DNA from 3 places in the Anoxybacillus eryuanensis genome. Region 1 is predicted to be linked to each of the others. Evidence: predicted binding sites of a transcription regulator. Region 1 holds the regulator's gene; each other region holds the start of a gene.

Region 1 (10,027 bases):
AATATGTATCACATCATCCTGAAGATACGTTAGCATTAGCGATGAAACTTGCTCGATATGTTCAACCTAAAGACGTTATTACGTTAGAAGGTGATTTGGGAGCAGGAAAAACAACGTTTACAAAAGGATTAGCAAAAGGTTTAGGAATTGACCGTAATGTGAACAGCCCAACTTTCACTATTATAAAGCAGTATGAAGGGCGCTTACCTTTGTATCATATGGATGTATATCGTTTAGATGAAAGCGAAGAAGATTTAGGGTTTGATGAATATTTTTTTGGTGATGGTGTAACAGTTGTCGAATGGGCACATTTAATTGAACCATATTTGCCATCTGAGCGTTTACATATTACGATTCACCATGCGGATGGAGAAAATCGAATCATTCGTTTTTCACCGATTGGTGAACGTTATAAACAGCTATGTAAGGAGATTTTTAGTGATGAAAGTGTTAGCCATTGATACATCTACATTTGTTATGGGGATCGCTATCGTTGATGGACAAGTCGTTAAAGGCGAAATGATTACGAATTTGAAAAAAAATCATTCGATACGAGTAATGCCTGCGATTGAGGCGCTTCTTCAAGAATGTGAGGTAAGCCCTCAAGATCTTGCCCGTATTGTTGTTGCGAAAGGACCTGGATCATACACAGGTGTTCGCATTGGTGTGACGATTGCCAAAACGCTTGCTTGGACGCTAAACATTCCGCTTGTCGGTATATCGAGTTTAGAAGTGATGGCAGCAAATGCGAAGTATTTTGATGGGCTTATTGTTCCATTAATGGACGCTCGGCGTGGACAAATTTATACAGGTCTTTATAAAGCTGAAGGGGGCAACATTCAATCCATTGTAGCTGATCAAGTTATTTTGGCGACAGATTGGGCAAATGAATTAAAATCGTACAATGAACCAATTTTATTAGTTGGAAATGATAGTGTGCTACACGAAGCAGTGTTTGTTGAAGCGCTAGGTCGTTCTGTCCAATTAGCCTCAGCGACCCTTCACAATCCGCGCCCAAGCGAACTTGCATGGTTAGGAATGAATCGTCAACCAGAAGATGTTCATACATTTGTCCCAAACTATATTCGTTTAGCAGAGGCCGAAGTGAATTGGCTCGCTCGTCAACAAGAAAGGGCGGAAGGTTAAGTGGATGTTTTTTTTCGTTTTATGACGCTTCAAGATCTTGATCGTATTATAGAAATTGAGCAACGTTCATTTACACTTCCGTGGAGCCGTTCTTCCTTTTATCAAGAATTGACAAACAATCCGTATGCTCGTTACATTGTGATGGAGTATGATGGACAAATTATCGGTTATTGTGGTATGTGGCTGGTCATGGATGAGGCACATATTACAAATATTGCGGTATTGCCGGAGTTTCGAGGCAAAAAGTTAGGAGAAGCACTGATGAAACAGGCGATGGAGTTGGCAAGAAAAGAAGGAGCGCAAACAATGACTTTAGAAGTGAGAGTATCGAATATCGTTGCACAATCATTGTATCGGAAACTTGGTTTTTTAAATGGGGGCATTCGTAAACGGTACTACTCGGATAATCAAGAAGATGCATTAGTCATGTGGGTGAAATTATGAATAAAAAGGATATATTTGTACTTGGAATTGAAACAAGTTGCGATGAAACGGCTGCAGCCATTGTGAAAAACGGACGCGAAATTGTAGCTAACGTTGTCGCTTCACAAATGGAAAGTCACCAACGATTTGGAGGAGTCGTTCCTGAAATTGCCTCACGTCATCATGTTGAACAAATGACGCTCGTGTTAGAAGAAACGATGAAACAGGCAAATATGGATATGAGCCAAATGGATGCTATTGCGGTGACAGAAGGTCCTGGGTTAGTAGGTGCTCTATTAATTGGCGTAAATGCGGCAAAAGCATTAGCTTTTGCACACAGCATTCCTCTTGTTAATGTGCATCATATCGCAGGGCATATTTATGCGAATCAGCTTGTGCAAGAAATGAAATTTCCACTTTTAGCCCTTGTTGTATCAGGAGGTCATACGGAACTCGTTTACATGAAGGAGCATGGTGTATTTGAAGTGATTGGCGAGACGCGCGATGATGCGGCAGGGGAAGCGTATGACAAAGTTGCCCGAGCGTTACAACTACCTTATCCAGGGGGACCTCACATTGATCGCTTAGCGAAACAGGGAAAACCAACTATTGATTTACCGCGCGCATGGCTTGAAGAAGGTTCATATGATTTTAGTTTTAGCGGATTAAAATCAGCGGTTATTAATGCGTTGCACAATGCAAAACAGCGTGGAGAGACGATTCGTCCTGAAGATATGGCGGCAAGTTTTCAGGCAAGTGTTGTTGAGGTGTTAGTTGAAAAAACAATTCAAGCAGCCACGCATTACGACGTGAAACAAATATTGCTAGCTGGCGGTGTGGCAGCAAATGAAGGACTGCGTACGCAATTACAAAAACAAATGAAGCAGCTGCCTGAAGTCGAGTTAGTTATCCCGCCGTTGTCGCTTTGCACAGATAATGCGGCGATGATTGCGGCAGCGGGAACGGTACTATTTCAACAAGGAAAGCGAGCGACAATGGCGTTAAATGCCAGCCCAAGTTTACTGTTATAGCAAGAGGGTGCCCTAAAAGTAACCGGGCACCCTTTCTTATAATCGTATAAATTTCCTTGAAGAAAAACCGAACCTTTTTTGTGGATTATTTTATCCACATATATGTGAATAATGTGGAAAACGTTGATTATATGTTATTTTATCATAACGAGTTAACCACAATGATATATGTGGATTTTTTGATTTTCTTGTGGATAATGTGGAAAAGTAGGTGAATAACTTATATTTAGGTGTTTTTTCTGTGGATATATTTGTGTAAAAAATGAGCTAGTCCACAAATGGGGCTAGCTCATTATTATTGTTGTAAAAGTTCCCATTGCTCAAATAGTTCGTCGAATTTTTTCTTTAGTTCTTCGATCTTTGCTTGAGTATCCCGAGCTTTTTCATAGTCATTGTAACAGGAAGGATCATATAATTGTTGTTCATATGCAGCAATTTGTTGCTCCAGTTGCTCCATTTCCAGCTCTAGTTGTTCTAGTTTTCGTTTTCGCTGTCGTTCAAGCTTTTTTCGCTCTTTTTCTTCTTCGTATGAACGCTTTGGTGAAGATCGTTCTTCTGTTATCGTCTTTTCATTGAGTTGTCCAAGTTCAAGCAACTCTGCTTTTTTTGCCACATAATAATCGTAGTCTCCCAAATATTCCACAAGTCCATCTGTGGATAACTCATATATTTTGGTTGCGATCCTGTTAATAAAATAACGGTCATGAGAGACGAATATAATGGTCCCAGGATATTCAATGAGTGCTTGTTCTAGCACTTCTTTGCTATCTAAATCCAAATGGTTTGTGGGTTCATCTAAAACTAATACGTTCGCTTTTTTCATCATTAGCTTAGCGAGAGCGAGCCGCGCTTTTTCTCCACCGCTTAACGTCTGAACAGGCTTCAATACGTCGTCACCAGAAAATAAAAAGTTTCCGAGAATGGTCCGAATTTCTTTCTCTGTTTTTAATCGATCTTCATCCCACAGCTCGTCGATAACGCGTTTATTAGACGTTAACTCGGCTTGTTCTTGATCATAATAACCGATTTGTACGTTTGTTCCGTAACGCAGCTCCCCTTGTTTTATAGGAAGTCGTTTGACGATCGTTTTTAGAAGAGTCGATTTTCCAATGCCGTTCGGTCCAATCAGTGCAATACTATCCCCGCGAGTGATGCGAAATGAAAGATTTTTTGCGATGATGTGATCGTAACCGATCGCTAAATTGTTGGCTGTTAGCACATCATTTCCGCTTGGCCGTTCGATTTCGAAACGAAATGATGCCGATTTCTCATCACCAAGCGGCTTTTCGATGATGTTCATTTTTTCTAGTTGCTTTCTACGGCTTTGTGCCCGCTTTGTTGTTGAGGCGCGAGCGATATTTCGTTGAATAAAATCTTTTAATTTTGTGATTTCCTCTTGTTGTTTTTCGTACAATTTCAGTTGTTGTTCAAATTGCTCCGCCCGTTGATGTAAGTAGCTTGTATAGTTGCCGACATATTTTTTTATTTTTGTGCGCGACAATTCGTACACTTGTGTGACGATTTGATCAAGAAAATAGCGGTCGTGCGAGACGATGAGAATGGCTCCTGTATAGTTTTTTAAATACTGTTCAAGCCATTGTAATGTTTCCATATCTAAATGGTTCGTTGGTTCGTCTAAAATAAGTAAATTTGGCTTAGTCAGAAGTAGTTTTCCTAGCGCTAGTCTCGTCCGCTGTCCGCCGCTTAATGTTGATACTTTTGTTGTATAATCGTACTGGGAAAAGCGAAGGCCATGAAGAACAGAACGAATATCTGCTTCATATTGATAACCGCCTTTTTCCTTAAATTCCGTTTGTAAACGATCATATTGCTCTAATAGTCTTTCGTAGTCAGCATTATGCAAGCTCATTTGTTGTTCTAGTTCACGCAATTGCTTTTCCATTTGTTGAAGCGGGGCAAAAACATCGAGCATTTCGTCCCAAATAGAGCGATGAGCTTGCAAACCTGTATATTGATCTAAATAGCCGATTGTCACATGTTTCGGCTTTATAATTTCACCTGTATCGTATGACAATTGGCCAGCAATGATTTTTAATAATGTTGATTTTCCTGCGCCGTTTCTCCCAACTAGAGCAATGCGATCTTTTTCTTGTATTTCAAGTTTTATGTCTGATAAAACTTGTTCAGCTCCATATGATTTGGATAGTTGGTTTATTTGTAAAATGATCATCATTTCTCACCTCAATCTTCTTTTGATAGTGTAACGCACTTTCTTCATGTTCGGCAATACTAGTGTGTGAATAACAAATTTGACAAAAATAATAATAAAGGGTACAAAGGAAAGACAGAATGAAAAAAATAGTGTATAGTTTAAAAGTGGAGAGAACTTTTTCGATGTATAGGAGAGAAAAATGAAAGCGCTAACTATTTGTGAAAGGAAATGTGGGGGATTGACTCGTGAACAATGAACAACCAAAAATTCCGCAGGCGACCGCAAAGCGACTACCGTTGTATTATCGTTTTTTGAAAAACTTGCATGCATCAGGAAAGCAGCGTGTATCTTCAGCGGAGTTAAGTGAAGCTGTAAAAGTCGATTCAGCAACGATTCGCCGTGATTTTTCATACTTTGGTGCGCTTGGAAAAAAAGGATACGGATATAATGTGAATTATTTGCTGTCGTTTTTCCGTAAAACGTTAGATCAAGATGAAACGACAGAAGTCGCGTTATTTGGAGTCGGTAATTTAGGGACGGCATTTTTGAACTACAATTTTAGCAAAAACAATAATACGAAAATTGTGATGGCGTTCGATGTAGATCCAGATAAAGTCGGAACAGAAGTCGGAGGAGTTCCAGTTTATCATTTAAATGAATTGGAAGAAAAACTCGGTGGAATTACGGTAGCGATTTTAACTGTTCCTGCTCAGGTTGCTCAGCCGATTACTGACCGACTTGTTCAAAAAGGCATTAAAGGAATTTTAAACTTTACGCCTGCTCGTCTGCATGTGCCAGAGCACATTCGTGTTCATCATATTGATTTAGCGGTCGAATTGCAATCACTCGTTTACTTTTTAAAACATTACGGAAATGAGTAAACCTCCCGTTTATGAGCGGGAGGTTTTTTTCAATAAAGAGCGAATCGCTGTTCCAAAATCAAATGTTGCAATTAGGATGAATAACATCGTCGTTACATCCCAAATACCATCATCGGCACTATCCACAGCAAAATAAGTAAATAAAATTCCCATTAGAAAATAAAACAACGGTTCGGATTTCATGAAAACAGCCTCCAAATCACGAATTGCATTTGTTCTGCTTCGCGCATCATTTTTTCAATTTCTTCAGCGAATAATGTTTGAATGGCGACGACAAAGGTGTTCATGAGCACATGGGCCACAATGGGTACGAGAATACGTTTTGTTTTGACATATAAGAACGCAAATACAAATCCCATTGTTGCATAAAGAAGCAAATGCTCGAATTCTAAATGAACAACAGCAAATAAAAGTGAACTGACAAGGGCTGATAAAAGAAAGTTATATTTTTCATACAACGTCCCAAAAATAATTTTTCGAAAGATGATTTCTTCTAAGATTGGTCCAACGATCGAAGTGACAAGCATAAGTGCTGGTGTGAGCTTTACCATTTCGACGATGCGTCGTGTGTTTTCGGATCCCATTTCGACACCAAAGAGGTGTACTTCGATGTTTGCTGCAATGCCTTGAGCGAAAAGAGCGAGCAAAAACCCCCCAATTGCCCAAAAGATCGACGTTCCAATTGATGCTTGATGGCGATCGTACGAATACTTCATATCTTCTTTCATGAAATAAAGAACGAAAAAAAGAGCAATCGAAAAACTAATAACAGCCCAGTAACCAGAGGCGATCGAAAAAGCTACTTCTTTATTTGATGCGTTAATAAATCCGCTATGTGCGAGCAAAGGAACGCCAACTAAACTGGATAGTTGCATAGCAATGTATGTAATGATGACAAACCAATATTGCTTTTTCACATGTTCAACCCCTTTTTGCAAAATGAGTACTTTTTCATTTTACCATATTTTTTGTATGAATTTCGAAAGGAAAGACATAATGAAAAAGGGAAACATTTAGTGAAAAATTTTTAACTTCCTACTTGCAAAATTGAAAAAAGTTCATTAATATAATAAGTGTGTTAGCACTCAATAATAACGAGTGCTAATAACGGTACGAAAATCTAATTAAGGAGGTCGTTTGCCGTGTTGAAGCCACTAGGTGATCGCATTGTCATTGAATTAATCCAAACTGAAGAGAAAACAGCGAGCGGAATTGTTTTACCAGACACAGCGAAAGAAAAACCACAAGAAGGAAAAGTTGTTGCGGTTGGTTCAGGCCGTGTTCTTGACAATGGTGAGCGTGTAGCTCCAGAAGTGAGCGTTGGTGACCGCATCATCTTCTCAAAATATGCGGGTACAGAAGTGAAATATGATGGAAAAGAGTACTTAATCTTACGTGAAAGCGACATTTTAGCTGTGATTGGTTAATCGTTCGCCTGATAACATATAAAGCATACAAAAATACTTAACAAAAATGATTATCAAGGGGGTAAGATGTATGGCAAAAGAAATTAAATTCAGCGAAGAAGCTCGTCGTGCGATGTTACGCGGTGTAGATAAATTAGCTGACGCAGTAAAAGTCACATTAGGTCCAAAAGGTCGTAACGTTGTATTAGAGAAAAAGTTCGGTTCTCCATTAATTACAAATGACGGTGTAACGATTGCAAAAGAAATTGAATTAGAAGATCCGTTTGAAAATATGGGTGCGAAGCTTGTTGCGGAAGTAGCAAGCAAAACAAACGATGTTGCTGGTGACGGTACAACAACAGCGACTGTATTAGCACAAGCGATGATTCGTGAAGGTTTGAAAAACGTAACAGCTGGTGCAAACCCAATGGGCATTCGCAAAGGTATTGAAAAAGCTGTTGCTGTTGCGGTAGAAGAATTAAAAGCGATCTCTAAACCAATCGAAGGTAAAGATTCTATCGCTCAAGTTGCAGCAATTTCTGCGGCTGACGAAGAAGTTGGTCAATTAATCGCAGAAGCAATGGAGCGTGTTGGTAAAGATGGTGTCATTACATTAGAAGAGTCTAAAGGCTTCACAACAGAATTAGATGTTGTGGAAGGTATGCAATTTGACCGTGGTTATGTATCTCCATACATGATTACAGACTCTGATAAAATGGAAGCTGTATTAGACAATCCATACATCTTAATTACAGATAAAAAAGTTTCAAGCATTCAAGAACTTCTTCCTGTGTTAGAGCAAGTTGTTCAACAAGGTAAGCCGTTATTAATCATTGCTGAAGATGTAGAAGGCGAAGCGCTTGCAACATTAGTTGTGAACAAACTCCGTGGTACATTCACAGCTGTTGCAGTTAAAGCGCCTGGCTTCGGTGATCGTCGTAAAGCAATGCTTCAAGATATCGCGATTTTAACAGGCGGTGAAGTGATCACAGAAGAGTTAGGTCGCGAATTGAAATCAACAACAATTGCTTCACTTGGTCGTGCGGCGAAAGTTGTTGTAACGAAAGAACATACAACAATTGTTGGCGGCGCTGGTCGCGCAGAAGACATTCAAGCACGCATCAATCAAATCCGTGCTCAATTAGAAGAAACTACTTCTGAGTTTGATCGTGAAAAATTACAAGAACGTTTAGCAAAATTAGCTGGCGGTGTTGCGGTAATCAAAGTTGGTGCTGCAACAGAAACAGAGTTGAAAGAGCGCAAATTACGCATTGAAGACGCATTGAATGCAACACGTGCGGCAGTTGAAGAAGGTATCGTTGCCGGCGGTGGTACTGCGTTAGTGAACGTGTACAATAAAGTTGCAGCAATTGAAGCGGAAGGCGACGAAGCAACTGGTGTGAAAATCGTTCTTCGTGCAATCGAGGAGCCAGTTCGTCAAATCGCACAAAACGCTGGCTTAGAGGGCTCTGTCATCGTGGAGCGTTTAAAAACAGAAAAGCCTGGCATTGGTTTCAACGCAGCAACTGGAGAATGGGTTGACATGATCGAAGCGGGTATCGTTGACCCAACAAAAGTTACTCGTTCCGCGCTTCAAAACGCAGCATCTGTTGCCGCCATGTTCTTAACAACAGAGGCAGTAGTTGCTGACAAACCAGAAGAAAACAAAAATACACCAGGCATGCCTGACATGGGCGGCATGATGTAATACAAAAACTACCCCTGTTTCAACGGGGTAGTTTTTCTTTTAACTGACTTAAAAAACAAAGAACAGAGCCGACAGCTTGAATCCATGCTCCAGCGATACTGATCGATTGTCCTTCTTCTTTATTTCCTCGTTCCGCGTATATGCCACCAATGGCTTGTAGAGCATTGCCAATGGCTTGTAGTAAATTTCCAATTGGAGTTAATACAGATGGTTGCCTATCCTCCCAATTATCTGCAAATGAAATGAGTCCGCCTAATGATTGTAACCAATTTCCTGTAATCTCCTGTTGACTTCCCTCTTTGTTTAATAGCCCAGCAACAACGGTTACGTTACCGATAGCTTGAATTTGATTTCCATATATACCTAATGTATCAGGGATCTCAGCATCTGCCTCTAAAGCGTTTCCCGTCGCTTGCAATACGTTTCCCCATAAATCAAGAGCAAACTGTTTCCTATTACTGAAAAAAGGAGTGCTTCCAACGGCCGAAGTAACAGTACCTACAGCTTGGGTAAATGAACCGATAAGTGCTTTCGTTTGAAGATCCATAGCTATTCTCCTGCGATCCATTTCGTTTATAAATTATATGCACATGAGATAGTATTGTTAATTGTTAGAAAATTTAATAAAAACGAAGGTATCTTGACCGATGAGGAATGAAGTTGGTAGAATGAATTAAAATTTAAGATGCTTACCTTCGTATATCCTCGATAATATGGTTCGAGAGTCTCTACCGGGACACCGTAAATGACCCGACTACGAAGGCAGTGTTCTATATTGCTAGAATTCTGCCTTCGTTTTTTTATGCGAGGGTATGAATGCTAGCTTTTTTATTATATGTAGATGGGGTGATTTCGTTTGAGTCAGCAGGAAATGATCGTCGTTTTAGATTTTGGTAGCCAGTATAATCAGTTAATTACGCGCCGTATTCGTGAATTTGGTGTGTACAGCGAGCTACATCCACATACGATTACAGCAGAGCAAATTCAACAAATGAATGTAAAAGGCATTGTTTTTTCGGGTGGTCCAAATAGTGTATATGACGAACAAGCATTGACGTGCGATCCAGCACTTTTTCAGTTAGGCATTCCGATTTTAGGTATTTGTTACGGCATGCAGCTAATGACGCATCATTTAGGTGGGAAAGTTGAAAAAGCGACTCATCGGGAATATGGGAAAGCAACGATTACGGTACAACGTGCGTCGCAACTGTTTGGTGACTTACCGACAGAGCAAATTGTTTGGATGAGTCATGGCGACT
Region 2 (10,027 bases), on a different contig from region 1:
TTCCAACTCTTTATCCAACTCATCAAGGACGATGTTGGAAAGGAGCGGACTTAATGGACCACCTTGTGGTGTTCCTTTCTCCGTACTTGAAACCACTCCATGAATCATGACACCCGACTGTAAGTATTTGCGGATTAATTTTAATAACGGTTTATCGTGGATTCTTTTCGCCAATGTGCTCATCAGTCTGTCGTGGTTGACCTGATCAAAGAACTTTTCCAAATCGATGTCTACAACCCATCGGTATCCTTCTTTGATATATCCTTGTGCTTTCCTCACTGCATCATGGGCACTTCGATTTGGGCGAAAGCCATAGCTATGTTCGGAAAACATCGGGTCATATATCTTCGACAATACCTGGGCAATCGCCTGTTGAATCAAACGGTCTGTCACGGTTGGAATACCTAGTAACCGAACACCGCCATCAGACTTCGGGATTTCGACTCTTCGGACAGGCTTCGGTTCATAAGTGCCTTTGAGAATCGCTTCTTTGATGAATTGCCAATTTTCGACGATGTGCGTTCGCAGGTTTTGTACGGGCATCATATCTACTCCGTGGCTTCCCTTATTTTGTTCTACTCGTTTCAATGCGAGAAGCATGTTCTCCCGTGACAGAATTTGATTCAAAATCATCGTTATTCTTCCTTCCGTAAATAGCTGATCTTTTTATGCCAGTCGTCACTCCACCCTCCAAAAGATCCCCCACGGGGTTCACCGTTTCCTTTCTCTTGGGAGGTTCTATGTTTTCTGTGTTCACCATGACAAACTGAATGCCAAGGGCTATTTTCTCTTGATTGTTCAGTCCTTCCGAATCGTTCTAGACCGATTCGTACTATGACCTCTGCTGACTTCTGATGGTTCAGCTACTTATCACTAAGTAGGTTATGAAGGGTACTTCATGTATCCATCAGACCTCCTCGGGTAAGGGTGCAATCTTTCCTTCCATCTATCTGCTTCATTTACTCTGTATCACCTTCGGCAGAAAGGACTTTGTTTTGTTTGGCAGACTCATCCAATGATACCTAGCCTTATATGAAGTTCGTGTTCCTCAGACCGGAAGTTTGCCGCTCGCTTCCTTCAGATTCCGCGTCGCCACGGACACCCTTGCGTTAGGCTAACTGCTACTTCTGCCCTCGCAGTTCGGGACTTTCACCCTAGAGATTGCACCCATGCCGAGCACACCAAAAAACCGAAGGCGAATCGCCTTCGGTTAAAATGGCCGTGGAAACGGTCCCGGACCTGGACAAACAACATGTTGATGCGATACATCGTTGACTACTGATTGCGTATGAGGAAAATAATGTTGATGCTGGAACAAATGATGATTCACATACGTCGTATGTGACGGATGAATGTGCGGCACAATCGTTGTTTGCATTTGATGCTGTGTACAACATTTCGTTGGATGAACGATTGGCTGCATCATATTTGGACGACAACGCATATTTCATACCCCTTTCGCATTAAAGTTTGTTACACTTCTAGCGTATGTGCAAAGGGGTATACATGTACTAATGGAAATACCTAATTTTACATGAACGTATAAATGTTATGCTTCATATTCGCAAAAATAACGACTGTAGCCCCAATTAAAACAAAAAATAAGTATAAAATTTTTTTGCTCATCGCTTCTCTCTCCGCAGTTCGTATTGTTCACAAATATACATTCTACTTCATTCTTTCTTATTCGACAAGAAGGGAAAACTTTGTCTTTTTTTGCGCTTCCCTCGGAAATAACATAAAAAATTTCCTTCTTATTTTTACAGTACATGATATAATATTCTAGGGGATTTTTTATAAAAATTGGAGGGAAAATGATGTCAAAATGTCCATTTCATGCCCTTTTTAATGAGCAAGGAGCCATTCAGCTGTTCCGTAAAAAAAATCAAAAAGAAAATGAAGATATGAATCTTCGTCCTTCTACATCTTCACACGTTACAACGTATTATCGACAACTCCTTTCAAGCGATCGAAAGCAACAAGTTTCTTTCATTGGATTAACAGAGAAAGATGTGCAACAACTTGTTTCAATTCGTCCGCTTTTTGCTAAGCATGTCGAACGAATTGTCAATGCGTTTTACGATCAAGTTGGGCAAATGCCACATTTGAGACGCATTATTGACAATCATTCCACGATTGATCGCTTAAAACAAACGTTGCGCGCTTATCTAATGGATATGGTCTCTGGAGAAATTGGTGAACAATATATTATTCGGCGAAAAGTGATCGGCAACGTTCATAATCGGATCGGTCTATTCCCAGAATGGTATTTAGGCGCCTATACAATCATTCAAAATGAAGTGCTTCGCATATTAATGGAGGAGCTACCTCCGACAGAAGCAACAAACATTTACCACTCGTTTACCAAACTTTGTTCATTCGATATGCAAATTGCGATTGAAACGTATATTGAATCGTATACATCGTCTATGATGAAGTTAAATGAAATTGCAGAGTTGCAACATCGTTTAACAGAATCGTCTACAACACTTGCTTCAAGTGCAGAAGAAACAACTGCTTCTATTTTTGAAGTACAAAAAAATGTCCAAAACATGTTGAATGAAGTGACAAGTATTCAACGTCAATCTGTTCAAATGAGCGAACGAGTCGAAAAAGGAAAAGCAGATGTAAAACAAACGTTAACAAAACTAGACAGTGTTGCTACATTAATTGAAGGAACAAAATCGCTTACGAACGAACTGACCGATAGCTCGCGAAAAATCGGAGAAATCGTCAATGCGATTCGCAACATTTCAAATCAAACAAATATTTTATCGTTGAATGCGAACATTGAAGCTGCACGTGCGGGTGAACATGGAAAAGGGTTTGCAGTCGTCGCAAATGAAGTGCGAAAACTTGCAACGCAGACGGAACAATCGCTTGACTACATTCAAAATCACATTGACATTGTTCAACAAACGATTCGCAAATTTGAACAGGCGTTTCAACAAATTGTCGACGAAACGAGAGCATTCCGACAAGCAAATGAAAGTATCATTCATATTTTCGATCAATCTGTTACTGATGTAAAATCAACAAGTAAAAAAATCGATCAATTTACTTCGCTCATTAAACAGTTTCATCAAATGTTTGATGAAATTTCATCCGCTGCCTCACAAATTGCTGAAATGGCCGAACAATTAAACGATTTAAATCAAGAATTGACCGAAAAGTTCAATTCGTAATTGTTAAACGGAGGAAGATGACGATGAAGCACCCACGGCTGAAATACGAACAACGGACGTTTGCTCATATCGACGAAATGGCGGAAACGTTGCTCCACGAAATAAACGAGCAGCTCATTCGCATCGATATGGGAATTCTCCCGAATGATGTACCATCACGCAACTATGCGAAGTTTCGTCTCATGCATTTGCAACGTTCGTTCGGAGAGAGCATCCCGCTCTCATTTCGTTCAACATATAACTCTTTATGGAGTCAATTGTATCGTCTCGAGCATCAAGGTGATTATAAACATCCTTATATAAAACAACTTTTGATTCAATTAAAAAACAATGATTCAAGCTCAGCTAAATGAAACAAATTATAGCACAATGATTTCAGCGATGCTCGAGCAAATAAACGATCATATGCAACTAGACGAAATACAAAAATATACAATTCAATTAATATTATGGGAGCTCGTTTCCAATGTCATTCGACATTCTACAAAAAAATATGCTACTGTACACATCAGCTGGTCAGATGAAGCGATCGTCATTGAAGTGATTGATGAAGGAGACGGCTTTCAATGGGAGGAAAAACTCAGCGCTCCTCCTCCTGATTTCACTCGTCAAGGAGGACGGGGACTTTTTCTCGTTCAACAGCTTGCTTCCCATTTTTCATTTGACGAAAAAGGGAAACGTGCTGTCGTCATGATCGCACGAAAAAAGGGGGAAAAACATGATTAACATTGTAACATATGGTGACAAAATCGTTGTCTCTTTTCAGCAAGATATTAACTTTGAAACATCACGCGTCATGGAAGAAACGATTCAATCACAGCCGTGGGAAACATCTCATTTACAAATTGATTTATCTGCTGTTCGATTTATTGATAGCTCTGGTGTTCGATTGCTGATTAGCTGGCTGTATCCATTAAAAGATCGAATGCGTATTGAAATGACAGGCGTTTCAGCACCTATTAAACATATATTATCTATCTGTCAACTTGATCAATTTGTAGACATTAAATAAAGGGGCTCTCGGCCCCTTTTTGCTATTTTACATGAATAGAAACGAATGTAATATCGTCATTTCCTTTATCATATTGCGTTTTTTCATTTATGTTCTTTACCATCTCATCAAACGTATGAGCCGTTTGCATCATGTCAGCAAGTTGTCTGGCACATTCTTCACCTAACACTTCGATCAATCCGTCTGTGTAAATCATAAGATAAGTGTCATGTTGAAACGAAATCGTCCCTTTTTTATATGGAGCATTGGATACAATGCCAATTGGAATGCCCCCTTCTTTAAGAAGCATCGCTTTTCGATTAGTCATCAATATGGCTGGCGGATGGCCTGCGTTTACATACTCCATGACTTTCTTTTTTACATCAATCGTTCCGTAAAAAGCTGTAAAGTAATATTTCGTTTCCTTTCCAAACAATTGAAAAGCATGTCGATTTAATTCATGCACAACAAGAAGGGGGTCTGTCACTTTCGTCATTAATCCATGTAACAAAGAACGAATCGACATCGCAACAAGTGCAGATGCAACACCGTGCCCCATGACATCAATCACAATAAAAGCATACATATGTGGACGAACTTGTTGCCAAAAATATAAATCACCAGACAGTTGTGCAGAAGGAATATACGTCCCGACAAAATGAATATGTTCATTATTCAGCGGTTCAGGAAGTAAACCTTCTTGAACGAGTCGGGCTAATTGTAAGTCTTCATTCATCTTTTTTTGCATCGTCCACATATGCCGATAACTTTCTACATATGCTTCATTCGTTCGTTTCAGTTGATCCATCGTTTCTTTTTGGCGATATGCCAATTGAACACGCGAAACGAGTTCGACCATTGTAAACGGCTTGCGAATGTAATCAAATGCCCCTGCTGCAAACGCTTCCTCTAATTTTTGTTCATCATCGTAACCTGTAACCATTAATACAGGGATATGATGCAATTGCTCATGTTGTTTCAATCGCCGACACCATTCAATACCATCTGTTTTCGGCATACAAATGTCCATTAAAATGACATCGACATGTTGGGATAAAATATATGCATATGCCTCGTCCGCATCTTCAAACGAATGAATGGAGATGCCTTGAATATGTTCGAGCATCGCTTCCATCATTTCCAATGTCGGCACGTAATCGTCTATAATCACTACTTTCATCTTCAGCCGCCCTTTTCGTTATACTTTTTCTATATTTCATTTATACACATCGCAGACCCGAAAAAGATAGCTTAAAGATGAAAGTTTTTCAAATTTTTTATTTTCCGCTAAAATGCGGACGACGCTTTTCTAAAAAAGCGCGAATACCTTCTTCGTGGTCTTTTGTTTTACGCATTTTCGCTTGATACGCTGTCTCCATTTGCAACGTGTTCAACAACTGTTCTTCGCTTAGATGAGCATACAACTGCTTTGTTGCGATCATCGCACGAATCGGTTTTGCTAGCCACTCCGTTACTTTCTGTTGAATCGCCTGCTCATCACCGATTTCATCAATCAGTCCCACTTCATATGCCTCTTGTGCACTCATTACTTTTCCTTCCCATATGATTTGCTTCGATTTGACATCACCAATTTTTCGTTTTAAAAAGAAATGCCCCCCACCATCTGGAACTAAGCCAATACCGATAAAATTCATTGCAACGCGCGCTTGTTCGTTTGCGATCACATAGTCACAAGCAAGCGCTAAACTAAATCCTAACCCTGCAGCTGCACCGTGCACGTAACTGATCGTTAGTTTCGGCAATTGATGTAACGTTATTGCAATTTGTTTAATCGTTTCCATCACTTCTATGAATGAATGTTCATTCGTTGACTGCAACATCGTTTTAATATCGCCACCTGCACAAAACCCTTTCCCACGACCGCGGATAATGACAATATCTGCCTCACTTTTTTCAACTTCCTTTAACGCCTGTAGCAACTCTGTTAACATTTTCTCGTTTAAAGCGTTCAGCGCATCTGGACGATTCAACTCAATTGTTGCAACTCGATCTTCATATGACAATACGATATGTTCCATCTTTCCCATCTCCTTCTTTCGTATGTTCGCTGTTTTTTTCGACATATGTGAGTAAAATCCTGCACAAAAAAAATAGAAAAAGACGACATTACCTGTCGCCTTCTTGTTTTGTACGCATGACAATCTCATATAGTCGTTTTGTTTGTTCACAAATATGCTCAGCACGGCAAATGGCAGAAATGACGGCAATTCCATCTGCCCCCGCTTTGATGACTTGTTCCGCTGTTTGTTCTGTAATTCCACCAATCGCAACGAGTGGAACATGTTTTTCGTGCGCACGAATATGTTCAATCATCGTCAGTCCACATGCTTGCTTTGCATCGTCTTTTGAAACGGTTGGGAAAATGGGACCTAGCCCGACATAATCGGCGTGAGCAGCAAGCGCTTTTTTTACTTCAGTCAAGTTATGAACGGATACCCCTAAATATTTATCCCCTATGCGATCACGAACTCGTTCTGCCGCTTCATCCTCTTGTCCGACATGAACACCGTCTGCTTGTAAAGCAAGCGCTAAATCCACATCATCATTCACAATAAACGGAATGTTACGAGCGCGGCATCGCTCAAACAATTGCTCAGCTAAGCGATATTTTTCAAGTCCTGTAAGCGCTCCTTTTCCTTTTTCGCGAAACTGAAACATCGTAATGCCGCCTTCAATCGCTTCGTCAAGCACGACAAGCGGATTTTTCGTACAATCGACGCTTCCCATCACGAAATATAACGATAACATATGTTTCATCATTTATTCCCCTCGAATGTGTGCGTATTCATTCACTTCTTCTGCTGTCGTCTCGTATAAAGCATTTAAAAATGCTATTTGAAAGCTACCTGGCGCTTTGGCATGTTTCGCTGCTTTTTCAGCTGCTATACCGTAATAAGCAAGCGCAGCGACAGATGACATCATCACATTTTCTCCTACACTAGCAAATGCACCTAACACCGAGCTTAATAAACAGCCTGTTCCTGTCACCTTCGTTAACATGGCATCACCGTTTGAGACGATCATTACTTTTTCTCCATCTGTCACCACATCATCTTTCCCAGTCACAACAACTGTACAACGAAACATACGCGCTGCTTTTTTGGCTACATGCTCGAGATCGCCTTGAACATCTCCTGCATCTACCCCTTTTGTACTTGCTTGTTCTCCAACAATACTTGCGATTTCGGATGCATTTCCACGTAAAATGGTAACGTTGACTTCGCGTAATATACGTTGGGCTGTTTCCGTACGATATGTTGTCGCACCTGCTCCGACAGGATCGAAAACAACGGGAACATTTGCTTCGTTTGCCGCTTTTCCGGCAATAACCATCGCTTCTACATCTGTTTCGTTTAATGTACCAATGTTTAATACAAGAGCACGTGCTAAACGAACCATATCGGCTACTTCTTCTTTTGCATAAGCCATCACCGGAGACGCACCTAATGCAAGCAAACCGTTAGCAACAAAATTTGTCACAACAACATTCGTCATATTATGTACAAGTGGCGACTCCTCTCTGACGCGCGTTAACCATTGTCCAACATTCATCGTGTATTCCCCCTTAAAAAAATAAAAACTAGTCGGACAGAATCGACTAGTTTGTACTTACAAAACATAGCCTACTTCCCTCCGCTGGTACAAACCAGATCAGGTTCAAAGGGTTGGAAAACTGATTGCGCGTTTTCCTCTCAGCCATCGCCATCCGGCACCCCTAGTAGCTTGATTGATTTTATTTTCTTCCATTTTAATATATTTTTTCTCGTTATTCAATATAAAACATTGTCAATTTTCGTTCACATTTTTATATAGATGTGTGATATACATCACTTACGCTACGGTGATTTTCCCCTATTGTTAAAGTGTTAATAAGAAAAGGAGGGGTTATCATGTTTTGTCATCAATGCGAACAAACGCCAACAGGGGGATGCACAGTCGTCGGTGTTTGCGGAAAAGATGAAACGATTGCAAGCTTACAAGATACGATTGTATTTGCGCTAAAAGGAATTGCTGCATATCGCACGCATGCTCATCAACTCGGATATACAGATCCATTTGTTGACACAACAACGCATGAAGCGTTGTATATGACACTAACAAACTCCAACTTTAACGTTCAAGAACATTTAGATATGGCGATGAAAGTCGGAAAAGCTGCTATTCGTGTCATGGAACTGCTCGATCGGGCACATACAGAACGCCTTGGCATTCCTCAACCTGTTCGCGTAACACAAAATAAAATTGAAGGAAAATGTATTCTCGTTACAGGACATAACTTATTTGCACTTGAACAGTTATTGAAACAAACAGAAGGCAAAGGAATTAACATTTACACGCATTCCGAAATGTTGCCTGCGCACGGCTATCCGCAATTGAAAAAATATAAACATTTAAAAGGAAACGTCGGAAAAGCATGGTACGACCAACGTCGTTTATTTGAAAAATTCCCTGGCGCCATTTTAGCGACAACAAACTGTGTGATGCCGATTAAAGGCTCGTATGCTGACCGCATGTTTTCATACGATGTAGCCGGATTAGAACATGTACAAAAAATCGAGAATGATGATTTCACACCGTTGATTGAGAAAGCGTTACAACTTCCAGAAGCAAATATCGAATCAGATGAAACATTAGTTACTGGTTTCCATCACGAAACAGTCATTCAAATTGCACCAGAAATTATTCAAGCTGTAAAGGAAGGGAAAATTCAACGCTTTTTCGTCATTGCAGGCTGTGACGCGCCTGGAAAAGGCGGCGAATATTATCGTTCATTAGCGACGTCTTTACCGAAAAACACAGTTATTTTAACGACATCTTGCGGAAAATTCCGCTTCAACGATGTAGATTATGGTGTCGTTCCTGGCACAAACATTCCGCGATATATTGACTTAGGACAATGCAATAACTCGATTTCGACTGTCAAAATTGCGATGGCACTTGCAGAAGCGTTTGGCTGTGAGGTAAATGAACTACCTGTCAGCATCGTTCTTTCATGGTTTGAACAAAAAGCGGTTGCCATTTTACTCGGATTGTTTAGTTTAGGCATTCAAGATATTCGGATTGGACCAAAAGCACCACACTTTATTTCTGAAGGTGTGTTGCGCGTATTGCAAGATATGTTTGGCCTCAAGCTCATTGGCAATGTGGAAGAAGATATGCAAGCGATGCTAGCACATTAAAAGGGCTGTTTCATTCAGCCCTTTTATATTCATGAAGCTTTATCAAGCCATACGCTCATATCAAATCCTTTTTCTGTTACGTATCCATCCACACTCCAAATGCGCTTTTTCGCTTTTTTTGCTTCCTCTTGTGCTTTATACAATTTTTTTGCATATTTTGTATCCGGCTCAAACACATAAGCAACACGTGCCAGCCCTTCTTGTACAATTTTTTCTTGATACAAAGTTCCATCCTCCAACCATATGTACGCAAGCAATCGACCGTAGCGATCATACGGTTTTTCTTTTGCACTTAATTCGACCGTCACTTTTTTGTGAAGAAGGACATCTTTAGCAAATTGCTTTGCTTCTTCACCATACGCCTGTTTTTCACGATACGTTTCTGGCGTGTCGATATTTAATAGACGAACGGTTACAATCTCCCCATCTTTTTTTATTTTGATTGTATCCCCATCAACAACATATTGTACTGTCGTAACAAACGTCGTTCCTTTATTTTGCTGTACACAACCGCTAATCAAAAAGATGATTGTAAATAAAATAAGCCATTTTCTCATAAATGTGTCATCTCACTTTCAAGATGTGAAATATCTGACTCACATTCTATATTCCACTTTCCTCCTTCAAACGAAACGATGGTCACACTCGTA
Region 3 (10,027 bases), on a different contig from region 1:
GTTTCATTTGTAAACGAGCGGAAGCTATCGCTAATGAACCGATTTCTTGATGAATAAACGGATAAAATGCCTGCTCAAACGTGCTCATTCCTGAATTCGATAATACGTCATGTTTGAATGTTTCCCCGTTCTTTTCGGCAAGCGCCCATTTACTCGATAATGGAAAAAGACGAGGATGACGAATACCAAATTGTAAAAGCTGATCTTTCACATAGTGAACAACGGCTTGTAATTCCTCTGTTGTATGAGCTAAATCAGCTGCATTAATAATAAAAAACATTTTATCTAAACTAAACGTATCTTTTACCCGACCAAGCTGAATTAAAAATTCGCGATCCGCTTTTGAAAACGCATGGTTATAATATGTGACAAAGAAAATCGCATCGGCATTTTTAATGTAGTTAAATGCGACCCCTGTATGACGAGCGTTGACAGAATCTGCCCCTGGTGTATCAACAAGAATGATGTTTTCACGAGTTAATGGGCAATCATAATACAGCTCAATCCATTCAACAAAACACGATTTCGTTTCATTCGCTACATATTCGCGAAATTGCTCAAGTGAAATCGTAAGCAAGTGTCCAAGCTTTTCTTTCATTTGTTCATACCCACGCACAACGGCTTGTAAAAACGCCCAATGTACGCGTTCTTTTGCTTCAACATGGTGATTGCAAATCGCCTTTGCGCTTTCTTCAATCGCCTCTTGTAATGAGTGAACTTGTATACCGAAAAAACGCAAAGAGTGTTGCAAATCGTTTAAAAGCTGTTGCTCCGTTTTCACTTGTACGACAACTGTTCCATGTGGATGCTCATCTGTTGGTGGAACAATTTTATTAATTGTCGCCGTTGTTGGATGTGGCGAAACAGGTAAGACGTGTTCGCCAATTAACGCATTTGCAAACGAAGATTTTCCAGCACTAAAAGCTCCGAATAGGGCAATCGTAAACGTCCGTTGTTGAAGCTGCCGAACCTTTTCGTTCATTTCTTTCGCTAATTGTTTCAATCCTTCAATCGGAGCAATCATTTGGCTAACCGTACGCAATTTTTCAATCATTTGTTCAACCGTCTCGCTCGTCGTTTGTGCTGGTGGAATTGGATGTTCTTCTTGTATCTTTTCGTTCGCACGGGAAACTTCTTCTGTCTTTCGTTTGCTTTCTCGCATCATAAACGTCTCGTGAATAAACGGATAAACGGCTTCATCGCTTAGTGGCATTGCTGTTTCAACAGTTTTTCGCAACTGTTGACGCGTATGTTCACGTTGACGCGCAAGTTGTTTTAATCGTTCCCAACGCGAATGTTCCTCCGTGAGCTGTGCAAGTTGTTGCTCATACATGGCTAATTGTTGTTGTGCTTTTCCTTTGTTAATCATTTGATCCACTACTTGAAGGGCTACGTCGCGATATAGCCGTTTGATTTCGGTTGCTATATCGTTCGTATACGTTAACACATAATCTCCTGTTACAAGCGGTTGATTCGTTTTCTGTTCAACAAGCCATTGTTTAGAAAATGGAACTTTTAATTGTTGAATGTGATGTAACAATTCATGATCACGGATATCATATTGCTCGTAAAACCGTTTCAACAAGTCACGAATGTGCCATTCCAACTGACTTTCAATTTTTTTATGTAAATCTTTATAAAAAGCACTCAATCTTTTTTCTCGTTCTTCCTCGGTTTTTTTCTTTGTAAATAAAAAGCCGACTTTAAAATCAGGTTGACATGCTTCTAAATAGGCACGCGCATACTCCCTCGTTTCATAAGGCATCATGTAGGCGTTATCTAATGTTGTTGCTAGCTGCTGTTCAACCTGTTGCTTAGCGGTTGACCATGTTTTCTTTATGTCATTAATCGTTTGCTCTATTTCTTCGATCTTTTTCAAAAGTTCCTGTTCATTATTGAACGAAAGCAATTGACGAATGTTTTGTTCTTCTTCTTCCTGTTGCGCAATCACTACTTGCATATGGTTATCAATCATTTGCTCGACCGCAATATGTATACTTTGTTGAAGTCGCTTATTTTTCTCGCCAAAAAGCGACTGTAATAGTTGTTTTAATGCTTCAAACTCGTTATATACATGCTTCTTTTGTTTCAGCGACGTATAAAAAATGCGTTCAAATGCAACTCCCCACTGTTGAAACGCTTCTTCCACCGAGCGAGCAAACAGTAAAAACGGAAGCTCTTCTTCACGATGTTTATCAATTTGATTCACAACTAAGTATATCGTTTTTCCATACTGCGATAACCGTTTTGTAAACTCGAAGTTCATTTCCGCTTGGACATGGTTGTAATCCATCACATAAAATACAACATCCGCTAAATGAAGAGCAGACTCTGTCGCCAAGCGATGAGCATCATCTGTCGAATCAATACCCGGTGTATCCATCAGTACAATTCCACTCGGAATCGCATCTGTTTCATCGCTAATTTCAATCATATCGATAGTATCACCGTCTCGACAAAACGTTTTTACTTCTTCGTAATCGTAAGGAGCAACATATTCAATCGGCTCACTAGCTTTATAATATACGCGCGCATACGGTTTCCCCGCTTTTACTTTGACAAGATTTGCACTCGTTGGAATTGGACTAGATGGTAAAAGCGGAGCCCCAATCAATTCGTTAATTAAACTGGACTTTCCAGCAGAAAAATGACCACAAAAAGCAATCGTAAACTCCCCATCATACGCTTTTTTAATTAATTGTTTTGTTTTTTTAGCTTGCACTGTGTCGCCTATCTCAACAAATTGATCATGAAGTGCAATTAAGCGGTATATCCATTGTTGCAACGGTTCTGTTTGTGTTTTTTGCATTTTTCCCCATACCCCTTTTAAAAAATCTACCTTCATTTTACTGTAGTTCACAAAAAAAATACATAAAAATTCCCCTACTTATGAGGGGATTTTAATAAACGTAGCGCCTGTTCCTCCACACGAATACGGATCGATAAAAGGTGCGCGTTCCATACTGTAAATATGAAAGCCGTCCAATATGCTTGAAACATAAGGGGAATAATAATAAATTCAAGGACAACAACAAAATAATTGGGATGTCGAAACCATCGATACGGCCCTTTCTGTATCCGTTCTGTATTTGGCAATACAATAATTTTCGTATTCCAACACCGTCCAAGTGAAGCGATGATCCAAAAGCGAAACAGTTGTAAAATGATAAATATGTTAAACAAAAATGACCATAAAGTCGGTTCGCGTTTCTTCCTCCCTTCCAGCAAAAGCGAAACAAAAAATAAACTATGCATACAAACGATATATTTATAATGATGTTGTCCAAATTCTTTTGCTCCTCTCTTCTTCATCCATCGTTCATTTCTTTTTGCCCAGTACAACTCAACAAATCGCTGAACAATTAAAAAGAAAAACACGCTCCATTTCATGATTTTTCTCCCCATTTTAACAATAAAAGCTCACAGCTAAATCCAGGCCCCATCGCCATCATTAAGCCATGTTGTTGAGTGATAGACTGTTGTAAAAAACGCCGTAAAACAGCAAGCACAGTCACAGACGACATATTTCCGTACTCCCGTAAAACATGAATCGCGTAAGTTAACTTATTTTCATCTATATGTAAACTATCTTGATAAGCATCAAGCACTTTTTTACCACCTGGATGTACAACAAAATGTTCAATTTGCGAAACGTCAAACCCATTTTTCCGTAAAAACAATTCTACCATTCCACCAATCGATTGACGAATAATAGTCGGAATATGCCTAGAAAACACAACGTAAAACCCTTTATCTTTTATATCCCACCCCATGACATCTTCCATGTTACGCATAAACATCGATTGCATATCGATCACCTGTGGAGCTATACTTCGCAACTGCACATCATCTCCTACAACACACGCACAACCTACTCCATCAGCAAATAGTGATGTGCCAATAAGATTGCTTTTTGACACATCGTCAAGTTGGAAGGTTAGGCTGCAAAATTCTATCGAAAGGACAAGCACTTTCGCTTTTGGATATGCCCGACAATAATCTGCCGCGCGAGCAATGCCGGCTGCTCCCCCTGCACATCCAAGTCCCCATATAGGAATGCGTTTCGTATGTATCGAAAAAGGTAGCTCGTTCATTATTCTCGCCTCAATGCTCGGTGTAGCAATCCCAGTTGTCGAAATATAAAAGATGGCTTCAATATCTTCAAAATGAATATTGGCGCTCTGTAAACAACGTTCGATTGCCTCTTTCCCATATCGAACGGCATGTTCAATATACAGTGCGTTTTTTTCAGCAAATGAGTGCTCTGTCATATACCAATCTAGTGGTTGTACAAACGTTCTTGACTGAATATGGTCGTGTTCAAAAATGCATAATAGACGGTCAATATGTTCGTAACGATGTTGAAACATACGTTTTATGGCATTCATCACTTCTTTTTGCGAAACGCGATAAGGAAGTTCAGCTAATTCCACTGCAATGATGCTCGGCATACATTTCCCTCCTTTCATTATTGATAATATTTTTCTGATAAAGAAATTTTATACATATTAAGTAAAAAAGCTTTCCTCACGACAATAGGAGGAAAGCTTTCGACGTTTTGAAAGGAGGTATGTTGTTGTGCACTTTCATTATAACGCAATTTATTGTTTCGTCACTATGTTTTTTATGTTTTCTTTGTCTGGATTCGTCGAAAAGTGATGTAATTGAAGTGAAAAATTTGTTATGATGAAGAAAAAAAGGGGGTCGTTTTATGGCTTTAGGTGAAAAAATTACAACGATTTTAAATGGAACGATCGAGTCGATTCGTTCTGTCATCCCACTAACGATGACAATTGACAAACCTTCATTATTTACACAGCCTTTCACCCAAACGTCCATTAGTGTATTGATTGGAATGACCGGAGACTTACGCGGACGTCTTATGATTGAAGGGCATGAAACGATGTTTGGAAGTATCGGAGAAACGATGTTCGGTATGCCTTTAGAGGGTGAAATGCTCGAATCGTTTACTGGTGAACTTGGTAATATGATTGCAGGAAACTTAGCGACGATCGTATCTCAAAACGGAATTACAATCGATATTACTCCTCCTACTGTTCTCGTTGGTCAAACAAAAATTTATGGTTTTGATAAAGCATTTCGTGTGCCCATTCACTTTGAAAGCAAGGGGGAATTACAGCTTATTCTAACAATTGATAACGAATGAGGACGAAGAGAAGCTTGCGTTTGTGAGCTTCTTTTTATTTTTTAACCATCTTTTTCTAAATATTTCACATTTTTTTCACAACCTCACAAAATTCATGTGACAAAAGTCACAGCTACTCCTTATTTTTACGGTTATGATGATGGTAAAGTAACGAATGAACAATTTGTGAAATGTACTAGGAAAACGTTTCATTTCGCAAATTGTTTTGTATGATGTAAGTGTATACATTTCTAATTAAGGTTTATTAAGGAAAGGAGGAGCGCAAATGAAAACTCAATTAAACACAAACACACCAAAAACAAAAGTAGAGAAAGAACCTCCATTAAAAGGAACGCTCGCTTCTGTTTTGTTTTTGGGATTTTTCCTCATTTTCACGTGGGTAAGCGTATATTTCTTGTTTTTGAATCGTTTATAGAGAAAGGAGACAGGGCGTTATGCACATGCATAAATATGAAAAAATTTGGCTGTTTTTCGGCATAGGTTCATTATTCGTATTTTTAGCTGTCTTAGGGGTTGGTGCATTCGCACAAGGAACACAGCCACCAAGCTGTTTAACAACGATCGATCCAGAAAAAGTCGATCAAACACCACCTTTTGATAAACCAGGACTTGTAAAAACGGGAGATAACGAATATCAACTAAATATCGTTGCTTCTGCATTTGCGTATACACCAAATCAAGTAGAAATCCCAAAAGGGGCGAAAGTAACGATTAACGTAGCAACAAAAGACGTCATTCACGGATTTGAAATGGCGGGAACAAACGTAAATATGATGGTTGAACCTGGTTATGTAAGTAGTTATACACAAACATTCGATAAAGTCGGTGAGTATGTAATTTTATGTAACGAATATTGCGGTGCCGGTCACCACTTAATGACGGCGAAAGTGAAGGTGGTTGAACAATGATGAACGAAACTTGGAAAGTAGATGCACGTGATGGCAAATTAGCAATGGCTCATATTTATGTCGCTTTCGTTGCACTTGCGTTAGGAGGACTTGCCGGTCTATTACAGGTGCTTGTGCGCTCTGGAAAATTTGAATTGCCAGCAGGCATTAGCTATTATACGATTTTGACAACTCACGGTGTATTACTCGGACTTGTTTTAACTACATTTTTTATCATTGGTTTCCAATTTGCAGCTGTCAGTCGTACGGCCGGAACGCTTTCTGATCGCGTACGATTTTGGGGATGGGTCGGTTTTTGGCTCATGACAATCGGCACAGCGATTACTGCCTTTTACATTTTAATTGGTGAAGCTTCTGTTTTATATACATTTTATGCACCGCTACAAGCACATGCAGGCTTTTATATTGGTTTAACACTTGTTGTCGTCGGTAGCTGGGTGAGCGGATTTGCGATGTTTGCTCACTATGCTAAATGGAAAAAAGCTCATCCTGGTCAAGTAAGTCCGTTGCTTACGTTCATGTCTGTTGTTAACATGGTGTTATGGCTTATTTGCTCGCTAGGTGTAGCTGCAACTGTATTATTCCAACTTATTCCTTGGTCATTAGGTTACGTTGACCGTATTAACGTACTTGTAAGCCGAACATTATTCTGGTATTTCGGCCACCCGCTCGTATATTTCTGGTTATTACCGGCATATATGATTTGGTATGCAATTATTCCGAAAATTATTGGCGGAAAAATGTTCTCTGATTCCCTTGCACGCATGTCATTCATTTTATTCTTAATTTTCTCAATCCCTGTCGGTTTCCACCATCAACTTGTGGAACCTGGAATCGATCCAGCTTGGAAGTACTTGCAAGTTGTCTTAACGTTTATGGTTGTTATTCCATCATTAATGACAGCGTTCTCGATGTTTGCAACGTTTGAGATGTACGGTCGTTCTAAAGGAGCAACAGGATTATTTGGATGGTTACGTAAGCTCCCTTGGGGTGATGCTCGTTTCTTTGCACCGTTTATCGGTATGTTGTTCTTTATCCCTGCTGGTGCCGGTGGTCTTGTCAACGCATCACACCAATTAAACCAAGTTGTTCATAATACGATTTGGGTAACGGGTCACTTCCATTTAACATTAGCAACAACTGTTGTATTAACATTCTTTGGTGCAGCTTATTGGCTTATCCCACATTTAACGGGACGTGTGATGACAAAAGCGATGAACCGTTTAGCGATCATTCAAACGATCGTTTGGTCGATTGGTATGATTTTTATGTCTAGTGCAATGCACTTTGCTGGGTTGCTTGGCGCCCCACGCCGTTCAGCATTTTCAACATACGGCGATGCACCACAAGCTCTAGAGTGGGTTCCTTATCAAATCGCTCAAGCAGTTGGCGGAACAATCTTGTTCATCGGTATTATTCTTGTACTCATTATCGTTACGAACTTAGCATTTTTCGCTCCAAAAGGTGAAACAGAGTTCCCTGTTGCAGAAGTTGCTGAACAGGCTGAACGTACACCGCTCGTATTTGAAAACTGGACATTATGGATCGGTATTGCTGTTGTACTCATTTTGATCGCATATACGGTTCCATTTATCGATATGATCCAAAATGCACCTCCTGGCTCAAAAGGATTTAAACTTTGGTAAAAAAACCGGGCATTTGCCCGGTTTTTATAATCGATAAATATGTTTATATTTTTCTTCCAAGTAGCGAATCAAGTAGGTCGGGTTTAACCCTTCTCCAGTTACTTCATGTAAAATGTCAAGCGGCTTTTTCGTCTTTCCATATTGGTGAATATGTTTTGTAAGCCACTCTCGAATATGCACGAATTCTCCATTTTCAATCAACTTATCAAAGTCCAACAATTGTTTTTCCATTGCATATTTAAACTGTGCTGCATACATATATCCAAGGGCATACGATGGAAAATAACCAAAACTTCCCCCGGCCCAATGTACATCTTGAAGAATTCCTTCTGCATCACGCTCTGGACGAATGCCTAAATACGCCTCGTATTTTTCATTCCAAATGTGTGGCAAATCTCTCACTTCAACCGCGCCATCAAACAATGCTTTTTCCATTTCATATCGAATAATAATATGTAATGGATACGTCAATTCATCCGCTTCAATGCGAATAAGAGACGGTTTTGACTCGTTAATTGCACGATAAAAATCATCCAATGAAACATCAGCAAAATGCGGAGCATATTGTTGCAATAAGCTATAATGTCGCTTCCAAAACGAATAATGACGTGCAATAAAATTTTCATAAAACAGCGATTGGGATTCATGAATGCCCATTGACGTACCATCGTAAAGCGGTGTACCTGCCCATTCTTTAGATATGTTCTGTTCATAAAGAGCGTGACCACATTCGTGAATCGTACCAAATATAGCCGTCCGAAAATCGTTTTCGTCATATTTCGTTGTAATTCGGACATCTCCTTCATTTAACGTTATCGCAAAAGGATGTGTGGTTTCATCGAGCCGCCCTGCATCAAAATCGTAACCTAATTCTTTTAAAAGCGCTAAACTAAATGCTCGTTGCTTTTCTTTCGGAAACGGCTGGAATAAAAAGCTTGTCTCCGGCTTATGTTGCGACTCGCTAATTTGTTGAACGAGCGGAACAATATGATCGCGTAATTTTGAAAACACGCTGTCTAGCAAATCAACAGTCACACCTGGTTCGTACAAATCTAATAACGTATTATATGGGTGTCCATTTGTCCCCCAGTATGTGATAAAACGTTTTGTAAAATCGACAAGCTGCTCTAAGTACGGTTCAAAAAGGGAAAAGTCAGATTTCGCTTTCGCTTCTTCCCATACACTTTCCGCTTTGGACTGTAAAATAACATATTGTTTATACTCATCAGCAGGAATTTTTTTATTTCGTTCGTACTCTTTCTGACATTCTACTAACGTACAACGGGTGACCGGTGACAATTGTTCCTGTACGGACTTCGCTGAAAGTTCCGCAATATATGCGGCCATTTGCTCTGAGGTCGACATATGGAATACATCTTGTGATAACATTCCGATCACTTCTGAGCGTTGATCAACCCCTTTTCTGGGAGCACCTGTACGCAAATCCCAATACATAAGCGAAATAGCTTCTTTGTACGCCATCATTTTTTTGACGTACTGCAAAAATTGCTTTTCAACAGCCTGAATATTTTTCTTCATCTTCTTCCCTCCATTCCGTTGTATCGTTATTCTACAATATTTACAAATATTCCTTTATTTTTGCTGTACATCTGTCGGTAATACACGTTTGATCGTTTCAATCACTTGCATTGGCTCATCATCTGTCACAAAAATACATACAATTCCTCGATCGTCTCGTTGACGAATGAGGCGCCCTACCCCCTGTCGCAATCGTAAAACCATATACGGAACGTCCACTTCCCAAAACGGATTGTCCGTTTGTTTTCGCTTTGCCTGAAAAACGGGATCATTCGGTGGATAAGGGAGTGCCCAAATGATGACGTTGCTTAGTGACGGACCTGGAATGTCTAATCCTTCCCATAAATGTTGGGCACATAAAATCGTTTCTTCTTCGTTTTGAAAGCGCGAAACGAGTTCGCTAATTTCTTGATCGCCTTCAAATAAAAAAGTGAGTCCTTCTTCTTGTTGCGCTCGAGCTTTAAATTCATTCAATTGTTCGCGTGTTGGGAACAATACAAGCGCACGCCCATTTGTCTCACGTATTTTTTCGATGGCGTACGCATATTTCTCTTCAAATATGCGTTCGTTATTCTCAAATATTGGCATATCAATCGTCATTTGTTCATCATAGTCAAATGGAGAATCAACATGAAATGATAAATATTCGTCGATGCCAAGACTTTTTGCCATATAATCAAATGATTTTTCATTCGATAATGTGGCAGATGAAAAAATAAATGGAATATGTTTAGAAAACACTTTTTCGCGCAACACTTCTTGCACCG

Evidence for each region. The regulator Rex, encoded in region 1, represses fermentation and respiration genes when NADH is low (regulators of the CRP and FNR family bind a similar motif). The targets are predictions, from matches to a motif close to TTGTGAAATATTTCACAA.
Region 2: hcp (hydroxylamine reductase) is a predicted target of Rex. The motif match lies at 8,013-8,030, and genes of this name have one in related genera.
Region 3: HNQ84_RS06350 (cytochrome c oxidase subunit 2A) is a predicted target of Rex. The motif match lies at 5,220-5,237, and genes of this name have one in related genera.

The regions. Positions count from the first base shown of each region.
Region 1 covers NZ_JBPODS010000021.1:369-10,395, forward strand. The annotation lists gene tsaE (tRNA (adenosine(37)-N6)-threonylcarbamoyltransferase complex ATPase subunit type 1 TsaE) at 1-461, shown strand, start outside; gene tsaB (tRNA (adenosine(37)-N6)-threonylcarbamoyltransferase complex dimerization subunit type 1 TsaB) at 442-1,146, shown strand; gene rimI (ribosomal protein S18-alanine N-acetyltransferase) at 1,147-1,590, shown strand; gene tsaD (tRNA (adenosine(37)-N6)-threonylcarbamoyltransferase complex transferase subunit TsaD) at 1,587-2,600, shown strand; gene HNQ84_RS13825 (ABC-F family ATP-binding cassette domain-containing protein) at 2,896-4,791, opposite strand; gene HNQ84_RS13830 (redox-sensing transcriptional repressor Rex) at 5,019-5,654, shown strand; gene HNQ84_RS13835 (YdiK family protein) at 5,664-5,837, opposite strand; gene HNQ84_RS13840 (CPBP family intramembrane glutamic endopeptidase) at 5,834-6,571, opposite strand; gene groES (co-chaperone GroES) at 6,797-7,081, shown strand; gene groL (chaperonin GroEL) at 7,152-8,768, shown strand; gene HNQ84_RS13855 (DUF6944 family repetitive protein) at 8,788-9,315, opposite strand; purine riboswitch at 9,444-9,545, shown strand; gene guaA (glutamine-hydrolyzing GMP synthase) at 9,640-10,027, shown strand, end outside.
Region 2 covers NZ_JBPODS010000002.1:15-10,041, forward strand. The annotation lists partial or broken gene HNQ84_RS02410 (reverse transcriptase domain-containing protein) at 1-633, opposite strand, end outside; gene HNQ84_RS02415 (CotD family spore coat protein) at 1,211-1,444, opposite strand; gene HNQ84_RS02420 (protoglobin domain-containing protein) at 1,818-3,185, shown strand; gene HNQ84_RS02425 (hypothetical protein) at 3,209-3,538, shown strand; gene HNQ84_RS02430 (ATP-binding protein) at 3,516-3,911, shown strand; gene HNQ84_RS02435 (STAS domain-containing protein) at 3,904-4,197, shown strand; gene HNQ84_RS02440 (PP2C family protein-serine/threonine phosphatase) at 4,220-5,356, opposite strand; gene HNQ84_RS02445 (enoyl-CoA hydratase) at 5,454-6,215, opposite strand; gene thiE (thiamine phosphate synthase) at 6,304-6,957, opposite strand; gene thiM (hydroxyethylthiazole kinase) at 6,958-7,749, opposite strand; TPP riboswitch at 7,809-7,924, opposite strand; gene hcp (hydroxylamine reductase) at 8,088-9,377, shown strand; gene HNQ84_RS02465 (thermonuclease family protein) at 9,407-9,934, opposite strand; gene HNQ84_RS02470 (histidine phosphatase family protein) at 9,931-10,027, opposite strand, start outside.
Region 3 covers NZ_JBPODS010000004.1:5,553-15,579, reverse strand. The annotation lists gene HNQ84_RS06370 (dynamin family protein) at 1-2,809, opposite strand, end outside; gene HNQ84_RS06365 (isoprenylcysteine carboxyl methyltransferase family protein) at 2,884-3,390, opposite strand; gene HNQ84_RS06360 (type III polyketide synthase) at 3,387-4,451, opposite strand; gene HNQ84_RS06355 (chemotaxis protein CheX) at 4,712-5,167, shown strand; gene HNQ84_RS06350 (cytochrome c oxidase subunit 2A) at 5,433-5,582, shown strand; gene HNQ84_RS06345 (cytochrome c oxidase subunit II) at 5,602-6,075, shown strand; gene HNQ84_RS06340 (b(o/a)3-type cytochrome-c oxidase subunit 1) at 6,072-7,721, shown strand; gene HNQ84_RS06335 (carboxypeptidase M32) at 7,746-9,260, opposite strand; gene HNQ84_RS06330 (ATP-dependent DNA helicase) at 9,315-10,027, opposite strand, start outside.